Regions from separate parts of the Alishewanella sp. HL-SH06 genome, predicted to be linked through region 3. Evidence: predicted binding sites of a transcription regulator. Region 3 holds the regulator's gene; each other region holds the start of a gene.

Region 1 (2,205 bases), 1.9 Mb from region 3:
ATGAAGGGGTTTGGGTTGATAACCAACGCACGGGTACTCGCTGCTTAACGGTGATCAATGCTGATCTTGAATACAATGTCGCTGCGAATGAGTTTCCGTTATTAACCACGCGTAAAAGTTACTATAAAGCCGCCATCGCCGAATTATTAGGTTATCTTCGTGGTTATGACAATGCTGCGCAGTTTCGCGAACTGGGCTGTAACACCTGGAATGCGAATGCCAACGAAAATGCAGCGTGGTTAAATAATCCCGCCCGCAAAGGGGTTGATGATTTAGGCCGTGTTTATGGCGTGCAAGGGCGTGGCTGGCAGAAGCCTGATGGCTCGCGCTTAGATCAGTTACAAAAACTCGTTCACAACTTATCGCAAGGGATTGATGATCGTGGCGAAATTTTGACTTTTTATAACCCAGGTGAGTTTGAATTAGGCTGCTTACGGCCATGTATGCACACGCATACCTTCAGTTTACTTGGTGATACTTTATCACTGACTTCTTACCAGCGCAGCTGTGATGTGCCTCTGGGTCTGAACTTTAATCAAGTACAATGCTTTGTGTTATTGGCTTTAATCGCGCAAATTGCCGGGCATAAGCCTGGCAAGGTTTATCATAAAATCGTTAATGCGCATATTTACGAAAATCAGTTACCATTATTAAAACAGCAGCTACTCCGTGAGCCGTTCCCGCTGCCGAAATTACACCTTAACCCCAATATCAAAACACTCGCCGATATTGAGCAATGGGTCACTCCTGATGACTTTACCTTAGAAGGTTATCAATCGCATCCAGCCATTAAATACCCGTTCAGTGTTTAATTGCTAAACCTTGCTGCGGCTTTGGCGATAGTAGGCAAACAGCATAACGCTGTGCATTGGCAGCGTTATGCATAATGCCGAGCAGTTGAGTATTTAGCATAACGCGATTTGCTTAACTAACTTAACTTGGCGTAATGCTGAGTTATTTTTTAGTCAAAGTCTGTAGGGTGCGGCAATAACATCTCGTCGTCTTAAATCACACCTAGCGATAGTCGCAATTTCACACTTATTGTCAACAAGCTCTGGTATTTCGCTTAATACACCTTAGCGTCAAGAACCCAACTTAATTTCTGGCGTGGTTTTTGCTTTAAAACAGTAATCGACCAGGATGAGGTGATCATGAAATATCTTCTTGCCAGCGCATTATTGCTGCTGCTTTGTGGCTGCGCGCAAAAAGCAGAGCCTGAACCCACTGTCAAAATGCCATTACGGCAAGTTTCTGCCGTTGGTTTGAGTGCACGGCCACTAGATTTTTACACGCATCGTTTAGCACAAACACTGTTTGCGTCGATCAGTAGTGAGCACTTTCGCAGCCCGTTGGCGGTCAGCAGTTTTCTACCGACACGACAACTGAGCCTGGCGCAATTAAGTGAGCAAGAAATTGATTTAGCGAATCAACTTGCTGAAAGTATGCTTAGCGAAGCGGTGCAACGAGGTTTTGTCGCTGTAGATCTGCGCTTACGCCAAGAATTGTTATTGCAAACCGATCATGAGCAAGCGCTATCTCGGCAGATATCGGCGTTACGCCAACAGCATGGTGCCAGAGCATTATTAACCGGCACCTATACCGTGCAAGAAGATGGTTTAGTGGTTAATGTACGTTTGATTGAGCTGGATAATCAACAAGTGATCGCCGCTGCCACCGATTTTGTGCCACACAATGTGATGTGGAGCCCAGATAAAATACAAAAACGCGGTAATTATTTATTCCGTAGTGATCGGATCGGAGAGAAACCATGAGAGCTTTTGTTATCAGTGCTGTTGTTGCTTTTAGCTTAACCGCTTGCGTACAACAGGCAACTAAACAGCCGAAAATTGTGCCAGAGAATGCGGTGACGATGCGGGGAGAGCTGGCTCGAGAGCAGCGCATTGCCAACCAACAAGCCTTTGAACCGCAATCGGTCACACAACACTATCGGCAAACCCCCGTGGTAACGCTGGATAATTATGCGCGTAATTTAGTACAAGAGTTGATGACCAATCACCATAATGCCGATGAGAATGCGATGGTGGCGGTAACCGATTTGGCGTTTATTGATACCGATTTACAGCAAGGTTCAGTGTTTACCAATCATTTAAGCGAGGCGATTATTTACGATTTGCATTTGTTTGGTGTGCCAGTATTAGATTATAAAGTCACGGATTATATTCGTGTCACCCCACAAGGTGATTT
Region 2 (2,205 bases), 390 kb from region 3:
CCGCTTCAGAATAACGACTAGCAGGATCAATACGTTGTATGCTCATAATCACTCCAAAAAAATAGTGCAGCAGGCATTGCTGCTTATTAAAGCTGAATTATGCAGGCTATTGTGCGGGATGGCAAAAAGGGCGTACGGCAACGGAGTTGCGTACGCCAAGCTCGCGGTTAGGATGGGGGTTATTCTGCTTTTGTGTTATGCAATGTCACTAGCGTAAAGGGCTGCATCGCGGGTAACTGTTGTTGTAACTGGCGCTCTAATTGCTGTAATTGTTCAAGCTCAGTACACAAGGTTGCGGCTTGCTCTTCAAGTTGTAGGGCTTTACCTTGCATGTTTTGCTCGAGTTGCTCACCCATGGTTTCCATTCGCTCGCCAAAAGCATTCATGCGATCTTCAAATGAGCCACTACCACTTAACATGCTCTTGCCAACATGCATCAACATATTGCCCATTAGTTGCTGCACCATGTCTTCCATGGCCGCATCAAACTCTGGCCCAAAGGCTTGGTCCAGTTGCTCTAGCTTGCTGCCATTCAATAGCAAGGTATCGCCTTGTTGTCTTACCACTAAGTCTAAGCTTTGGCGAAGGTGTGCAAAAGCCGGTTGCAGTGCGCTTTGTTCCATGTCTGATTGGCCAGTTAACCCTGCAAACGTTTGCTCTAAGGCGCTGGTGGCTAACTGCAAAGCGTTGTTAACTAAATTCAGCGTACTGAAAGCTTGCTGGCGAACACTTTGCTGGTATTGCTGTAATAGCGCCGCAGTACTAGCATCGGTAGGGTGTAATTGCTCGGCAAGCCACAATTGGCCTGAGTTTGAAATACGCCACAGCGGCTGCTCTTCAGCTTGCAGGCTGACATCTTGCGCTGTAATGCGTAAATCATGTTTTAACGTTAAATGACAATTTTCTGCTGCACTGAGTTTTCCAACAAAAAAGACACAGCAAATAAGTAATAAGGTTCTCATGATCAGTCCTTGGTTGTATTTCAATCACGCTGAGTAGTTTGCAAAGCCAATGCCAACTGCAAATTATTGGATTTAATAGCTTTAATTTTTAAGGTGGCAGTTGTGACTGCTTAGTGTTGGCATGAAATACTATTTTTTGGCGAATTAGACCACATTGTTTCAAGGGGTTTTGGTCAGCATGAGTGGTTTTTAATTACTAATTGGCATAAAGAAGAGAGATCCATTCTTTTACCTGAATGACTTTAGCTGGCTAAAATAATCATCTAGATTTTTTGCAGGATATTTTATGCTTTTATCGTCTCTTGTTGCCCAAGCTAGCCCGTTGTCTGAGCAGCAAATTATTGAGTTGCAAGCTTTGCTGGTGAAATTGAATCCGATCCAACAAGCGTGGGTGAGTGGTTATTTAGCGGCCAGTGCCCAGTTAGCGGGGCAGACGTTAGCCGCACCCAGCGCCGCCCCCATTGCTGCCGCGCCAAGCTTAACGGTGTTGTTTGGCTCTCAAACGGGTAATGCCAAACATGTTGCGGAGGATATTGCAGCCGCAGCAACGGCCAAGGGGTTCGCGGTAAAAGTACAAGACTTGGCTGAGTATAAAAATACCAGCTTGAAAAATGAACGCTTGTTGGTGATGGTCACCTCAACTTATGGTGAGGGCGAACCGCCCGAAAATGCCATCAGTTTTTATAATTTTCTCTTTAGCAAGAAAGCGCCTGCGCTGCCTGAATTACGCTATGCCGTATTAGGCTTAGGCGACACCAGCTATGAATTCTTTTGTAAAACGGCGCAAGACTTTGATGAGCGTTTAGGTTCGCTTGGTGCAAAAGCGCTGATTGCCCGTGCCGATTTAGATGTTGACTACGCTGAGCAAGCCGCGCAATGGCAACAGCAGCTGATAAAAGCACTGGAGCCTGAATTGGCTCAGGTAAGCAGTGCGGTAGCGGTGGATTTGACGAGTGTAGCTGCGCCAGCGGCAGTCAGTAGCTATAACAAGCAGCAACCCTTTAGTGCGGAATTGTATACCAATCAAAAAATCACGGGTCGAGACTCGACTAAAGATGTGCGGCATATCGAAATTTCTTTAGCCGGTTCAGGTTTAACTTATCAACCGGGTGATGCCTTAGGGGTCTATTTCCGTAATGATCCGTTGTTAGTGCGCGAGTTGTTATTACTCACCGGCATTGCCAGTAATACGCCGGTGCAGTTAGCCGAGTTGCAGCTACCGATAGCCGAGGCCTTGATTGAG
Region 3 (2,205 bases):
TTATATTGTCAGTCATGGCGAACTGATTGCAGCCGGTTCTCCGCAAGATGTTCTAGCAAATCAGCAGGTGCGTGATGTATACCTAGGTGAGCAATTCAGGCTATAGTAAAGAAGATAGAACGCAACTGCGCATTCAGGAGAGAATTACAGGTACATGAAGCCCTCTTTGCAACTCCGCCTAGGACAACAGCTTACCATGACGCCACAACTGCAACAGGCGATACGCCTATTACAGTTGTCCACCATTGAGCTACAGCAAGAAATACAGGAAGCGTTAGACGCGAACCCGTTACTCGAAGGCGATGATGATTTCGAACGTCAGCCAGATGAGGTTGATCACAGTCTTGGCAATATCAATCGCGATACCCTTGACGATCCACGCAACAAAAACTCAGAGCAAAAAGACGCAGCCGATCGCGATACCAGCGATGATCTGAATAAACAAAACATCCAAGAAGATTTACCGCTAGATAATAACTGGGATGACTTAGTCAGTGCCGCCCCTGTTAGCAGTGGCAACATGCCTGATGACGATATGGTGTATCAGGGTGAAACCAGCGATACCCTGCAAGATTATTTACGTTGGCAAATGCAACTCACGCCCTTTTCTGAAATCGACCGGGCTATTGCTGAGATCATTATTGAAGCCATCGATGACAATGGTTTTTTAAGTATCAGCTGCGAAGAAATACTCGACTCACTGCAATCTAACGAGGTCGAGGCCGACGAAGTTGAAGCCGTGATTAAACGCATTCAATTATTTGATCCGGTCGGGGTTGGCGCGCGCTCGGTGCAAGAGTGTTTACTGGTGCAGTTACGGCAGTTTGAGCCAACTACCCCCTATTTAAATGATGCAAAACTCATTATTAGCAACTATACCGAATTTTTAGCGAATAGAGACTTTCGTTCTTTGATGCGCGTGACTAAACTCAAAGAAGAAGAGTTAAAGGAAGTCATGCAGTTGATCCACAGTTTAAATCCACGGCCTGGTGCTGATGTGATTAAACAAGAGCAGCAATATGTTATTCCTGATGTCACGGTGACAAAAGTAAAAGGTCGCTGGCAAGTCGAATTAAACGCTGACGCTATGCCCAAAATACGGATCAATCAGCAATATGCGGCGATGAGCAAAACCGCTAAAAATACCGCTGATACGCAATTTATTCGTTCGCACTTGCAAGAAGCTAAATGGTTTTTAAAGAGCTTAGAAAGCCGAAACGATACTTTACTCAAAGTAGCCAATTGCATTGTGCAGCAACAACAAGCCTTTTTTGAGCATGGTGAAGAAGCCATGAAACCGATGGTATTGAATGATGTTGCAGAAATGGTCGGTATGCATGAGTCGACTATCTCACGCGTCACCACTCATAAATATATGCATACACCACGTGGAATTTTTGAACTTAAGTTCTTTTTCTCCAGTCATGTTAGTACAGAGAGTGGTGGTGAATGTTCTTCCACTGCCATTCGTGCTTTTATTAAAAAATTGGTGGCGGCAGAAAATCCGGCAAAACCGCTAAGTGACAGTAAAATGGCGGAAATTTTGTTAGAACAAGGGATAAACGTGGCTAGGCGAACTATCGCTAAATACCGCGAATCGTTGTTTATTCCGCCGTCAAATCAACGAAAGACCCTGCTGTAAGTGTCTTAACTAAAAGGAAGAGTCTATGCAAATCAATTTAACAGGCCGTCACGTCGAAATTACCGAAGCCTTAAAAGATTATGTCGAGAATAAATTTGCTAAGCTAGAGCGTCATTTCGAGAACATTAATAATGTACATGTCATCTTAAACGTGGAAAAATTACAACAGATTGCCGAAGCTAAAATCCATCTCACCGGTGGCGAAGTGTTTGCGGTGTCTGAGAACGAAAACATGTATGCTGCGATTGACCAGTTAATAGACAAACTCGATCGGCAGGTCATTAAACACAAAGAAAAACTGTCACGACACTAAGACATTATTATGAATTTAAACGCAATGTTAGCGGAGAACTGCACGAAAAGTGCAGTTCTATTTAACAGTAAAAAACGTATCCTCGAATATATCGCCGAACTGGCTCACCAGCAGCTTCCCGAACTATCTGAATACACCATTCTTGAAGCCTTAATGACCCGTGAAAAACTCGGTTCAACCGGCATCGGTGGCGGTATCGCCATTCCTCACGGCAAACTTGACTGCGTAACTCAACCGATTTTGGTGTTTG
Region 4 (2,205 bases), 1.6 Mb from region 3:
ATAGCATTTTGTACTAAGCTCGTGGCCATTTGCCCTTGCTGTTCTTGTTGTTTCTTTGCCATCACAGCGCCCAGCACTTCAAAAGCCTGAGCAGACGCAAGTGCGCCAACGGATTGACTCATAGAACCTCCTATTAGCAACAGGTCATCTGGTTATCGGCAAGCGGTTGGCAAACTTTAGGCATTTTTTTGCCTTATTAAAAAAGGTGAATGCCGCCTGTTGCAGCAGGCGGCATTCGATCTTAGCGCGGAGTGACTCATTTCTCCAAAGCGTTAAGAAACTTGGACTAGCGCGGTAGATTGCGCTTTAATTTGTGACTTTGATAAAGCCGGTGACATTAAACGGCCTGATAGGGCGGTATTCACCAAAGCCGGCTTAACAGTACGGATTGGCCGGGTAGGGCCTTTTTTCACTAAACCTTTTAATAAGGGTTCCACTTTCGGTGCCGGTTTACCCAGTTTAACCGCGAGTGCCGCTTGTAATTCGGTTACGGTGTAACCTGCCTTAATAGCAATACGTAAATAAGGCACGCCAGCTGCATCAAGCGCACCACTTACAAACCAATCTGGTACGGCTTTGTGCCCTTCTTTATTTTGTGGATTAACTAAGTCAAGTACCGCCACCACTTTCATCGTTTCAGGTTCGCACAAGACATAATCGAGATATTTGGCATTAAGCTTTAACTGGGTGCTGCGCCGGTTTTTGTCAGAGACACTGGCCTTGATATCTAAGACATCGGCTAAGCGCACTCTGTTCATAATACGATAGTCATTTTGTACTGCTTTATCTAATAAACCCAAAAAAGAACGTTCAACCGGACTAAACAACGCAGCCTTCCGCTGCACTTGGAACGGGTTACTATTGTCAATAAAACGACTGGCAACCAAAGCAATAACCACGACCAGTAGCACTAATAACAGCATGATAAACTCCATGCTTACCTCCGACAAAGAATTGACAGCAAGAACGATGAGTTCAAACAAGCATAAGCTGTGCCAATATTTTTAATGCGGTGCTAACAAGGTTATTTTTTGAATTGATGCCAGCCATCATCTTCATTAATGGTATTTATATGTAATTTAGGCTTATAGTTACTGCATCTGAAATAGTACAAGGACACGATCATGGCAGCAGTAACAACTTGTGGCGCGCTGACTATCAAAGGCGCAATGCCTGAAGCCTATCAAGAAATTTTAACGCCAGCGGCTTGCGAATTTGTCGCAGAGCTTGCTCAATTATTCCGCCCGCCGTTAAAAGAGCTGTTAAGCGCACGGCAACAACGCCAAGCCAAATATGATGCCGGTGCTTTACCTGACTTTTTAGCAGAAACGGCAGCGATCCGCCATGGCGATTGGCAAGTGGCCGCTTTACCCGCTGATTTACAAGATCGTCGTGTCGAAATTACTGGGCCGGTAGAACGCAAAATGATCATAAACGCGTTAAATGCGGATGTTAAAGTGTTTATGGCGGATTTTGAAGATTCGCAAACACCCAGTTGGGATGGCATGGTGGAAGGGCAAATCAATTTACGCGATGCTAACCTTGGCACGATCAGTTATACCGATCCACAAAGCGGCAAACATTATGCGCTAAAAGAGCATCCCGCTTTATTAATTGCCCGTGTGCGTGGCTTGCATTTATGGGAAAAGCACATTGAATTGGCAGGTGAACCGATCCCCGGTGGCTTGGTCGATTTTGCTTTGTATTTTTATCATAACTATCGCACCCGCCTGAAAAATGGCACCGGGGTGTATTACTACGTACCCAAATTACAAAGCCATTTAGAAGCGAAATGGTGGGATGATATCTTCCGTTACACCGAGCAACGTTTTGCTGTGCCTATTGGGACGATCCGCGCGACTGTGTTGATCGAAACGCTGCCAGCGGCTTTTGAAATGGACGAAATCCTTTATATGATGAAAGACCATATCGTGGCATTAAACTGTGGTCGTTGGGATTATATCTTCAGTTATATCAAAACATTAAACAACCATCCGGATCGCGTGTTACCCGATCGGCAGGTCGTTTCTATGCATAAGCCGTTTTTAAGTGCTTACTCTCGCTTACTCATTAAAACTTGTCATAAACGTGGCGCTTTAGCCATGGGCGGCATGGCGGCCTTTATTCCGGCAAAAGATCCGGCGGTGAATGCCGCGATTTTAGAGCGCGTGACCGCGGATAAAGAATTGGAAGCGAGTAATGGCC

Evidence for each region. Region 3 encodes sigma-54, which starts transcription at its own class of promoters, with help from an activator protein. Its sites were predicted from a motif close to GTTGGCACGNNNNTNGNNT; they were not measured.
Region 1: ACUJFK_RS13610 (FlgO family outer membrane protein) is a predicted target of sigma-54. The motif match lies at 1,102-1,120, and genes of this name have one in related genera.
Region 2: ACUJFK_RS02075 (DUF2884 family protein) is a predicted target of sigma-54. The motif match lies at 1,001-1,019, and genes of this name have one in related genera.
Region 4: ACUJFK_RS14685 (DUF2726 domain-containing protein) is a predicted target of sigma-54. The motif match lies at 982-1,000, and genes of this name have one in related genera.

What each region holds. Positions count from the first base shown of each region.
Region 1 covers NZ_CP199752.1:2,929,082-2,931,286, reverse strand. The annotation lists gene ACUJFK_RS13615 (thymidylate synthase) at 1-812, shown strand, start outside; gene ACUJFK_RS13610 (FlgO family outer membrane protein) at 1,152-1,772, shown strand; gene ACUJFK_RS13605 (FlgO family outer membrane protein) at 1,769-2,205, shown strand, end outside.
Region 2 covers NZ_CP199752.1:465,257-467,461, forward strand. The annotation lists gene ACUJFK_RS02070 (RidA family protein) at 1-46, opposite strand, end outside; gene ACUJFK_RS02075 (DUF2884 family protein) at 180-962, opposite strand; gene ACUJFK_RS02080 (assimilatory sulfite reductase (NADPH) flavoprotein subunit) at 1,249-2,205, shown strand, end outside.
Region 3 covers NZ_CP199752.1:852,493-854,697, reverse strand. The annotation lists gene lptB (LPS export ABC transporter ATP-binding protein) at 1-106, shown strand, start outside; gene ACUJFK_RS03830 (RNA polymerase factor sigma-54) at 155-1,642, shown strand; gene hpf (ribosome hibernation promoting factor) at 1,668-1,955, shown strand; gene ptsN (PTS IIA-like nitrogen regulatory protein PtsN) at 1,962-2,205, shown strand, end outside.
Region 4 covers NZ_CP199752.1:3,169,075-3,171,279, reverse strand. The annotation lists gene ACUJFK_RS14690 (hypothetical protein) at 1-122, opposite strand, end outside; gene ACUJFK_RS14685 (DUF2726 domain-containing protein) at 273-935, opposite strand; gene aceB (malate synthase A) at 1,125-2,205, shown strand, end outside.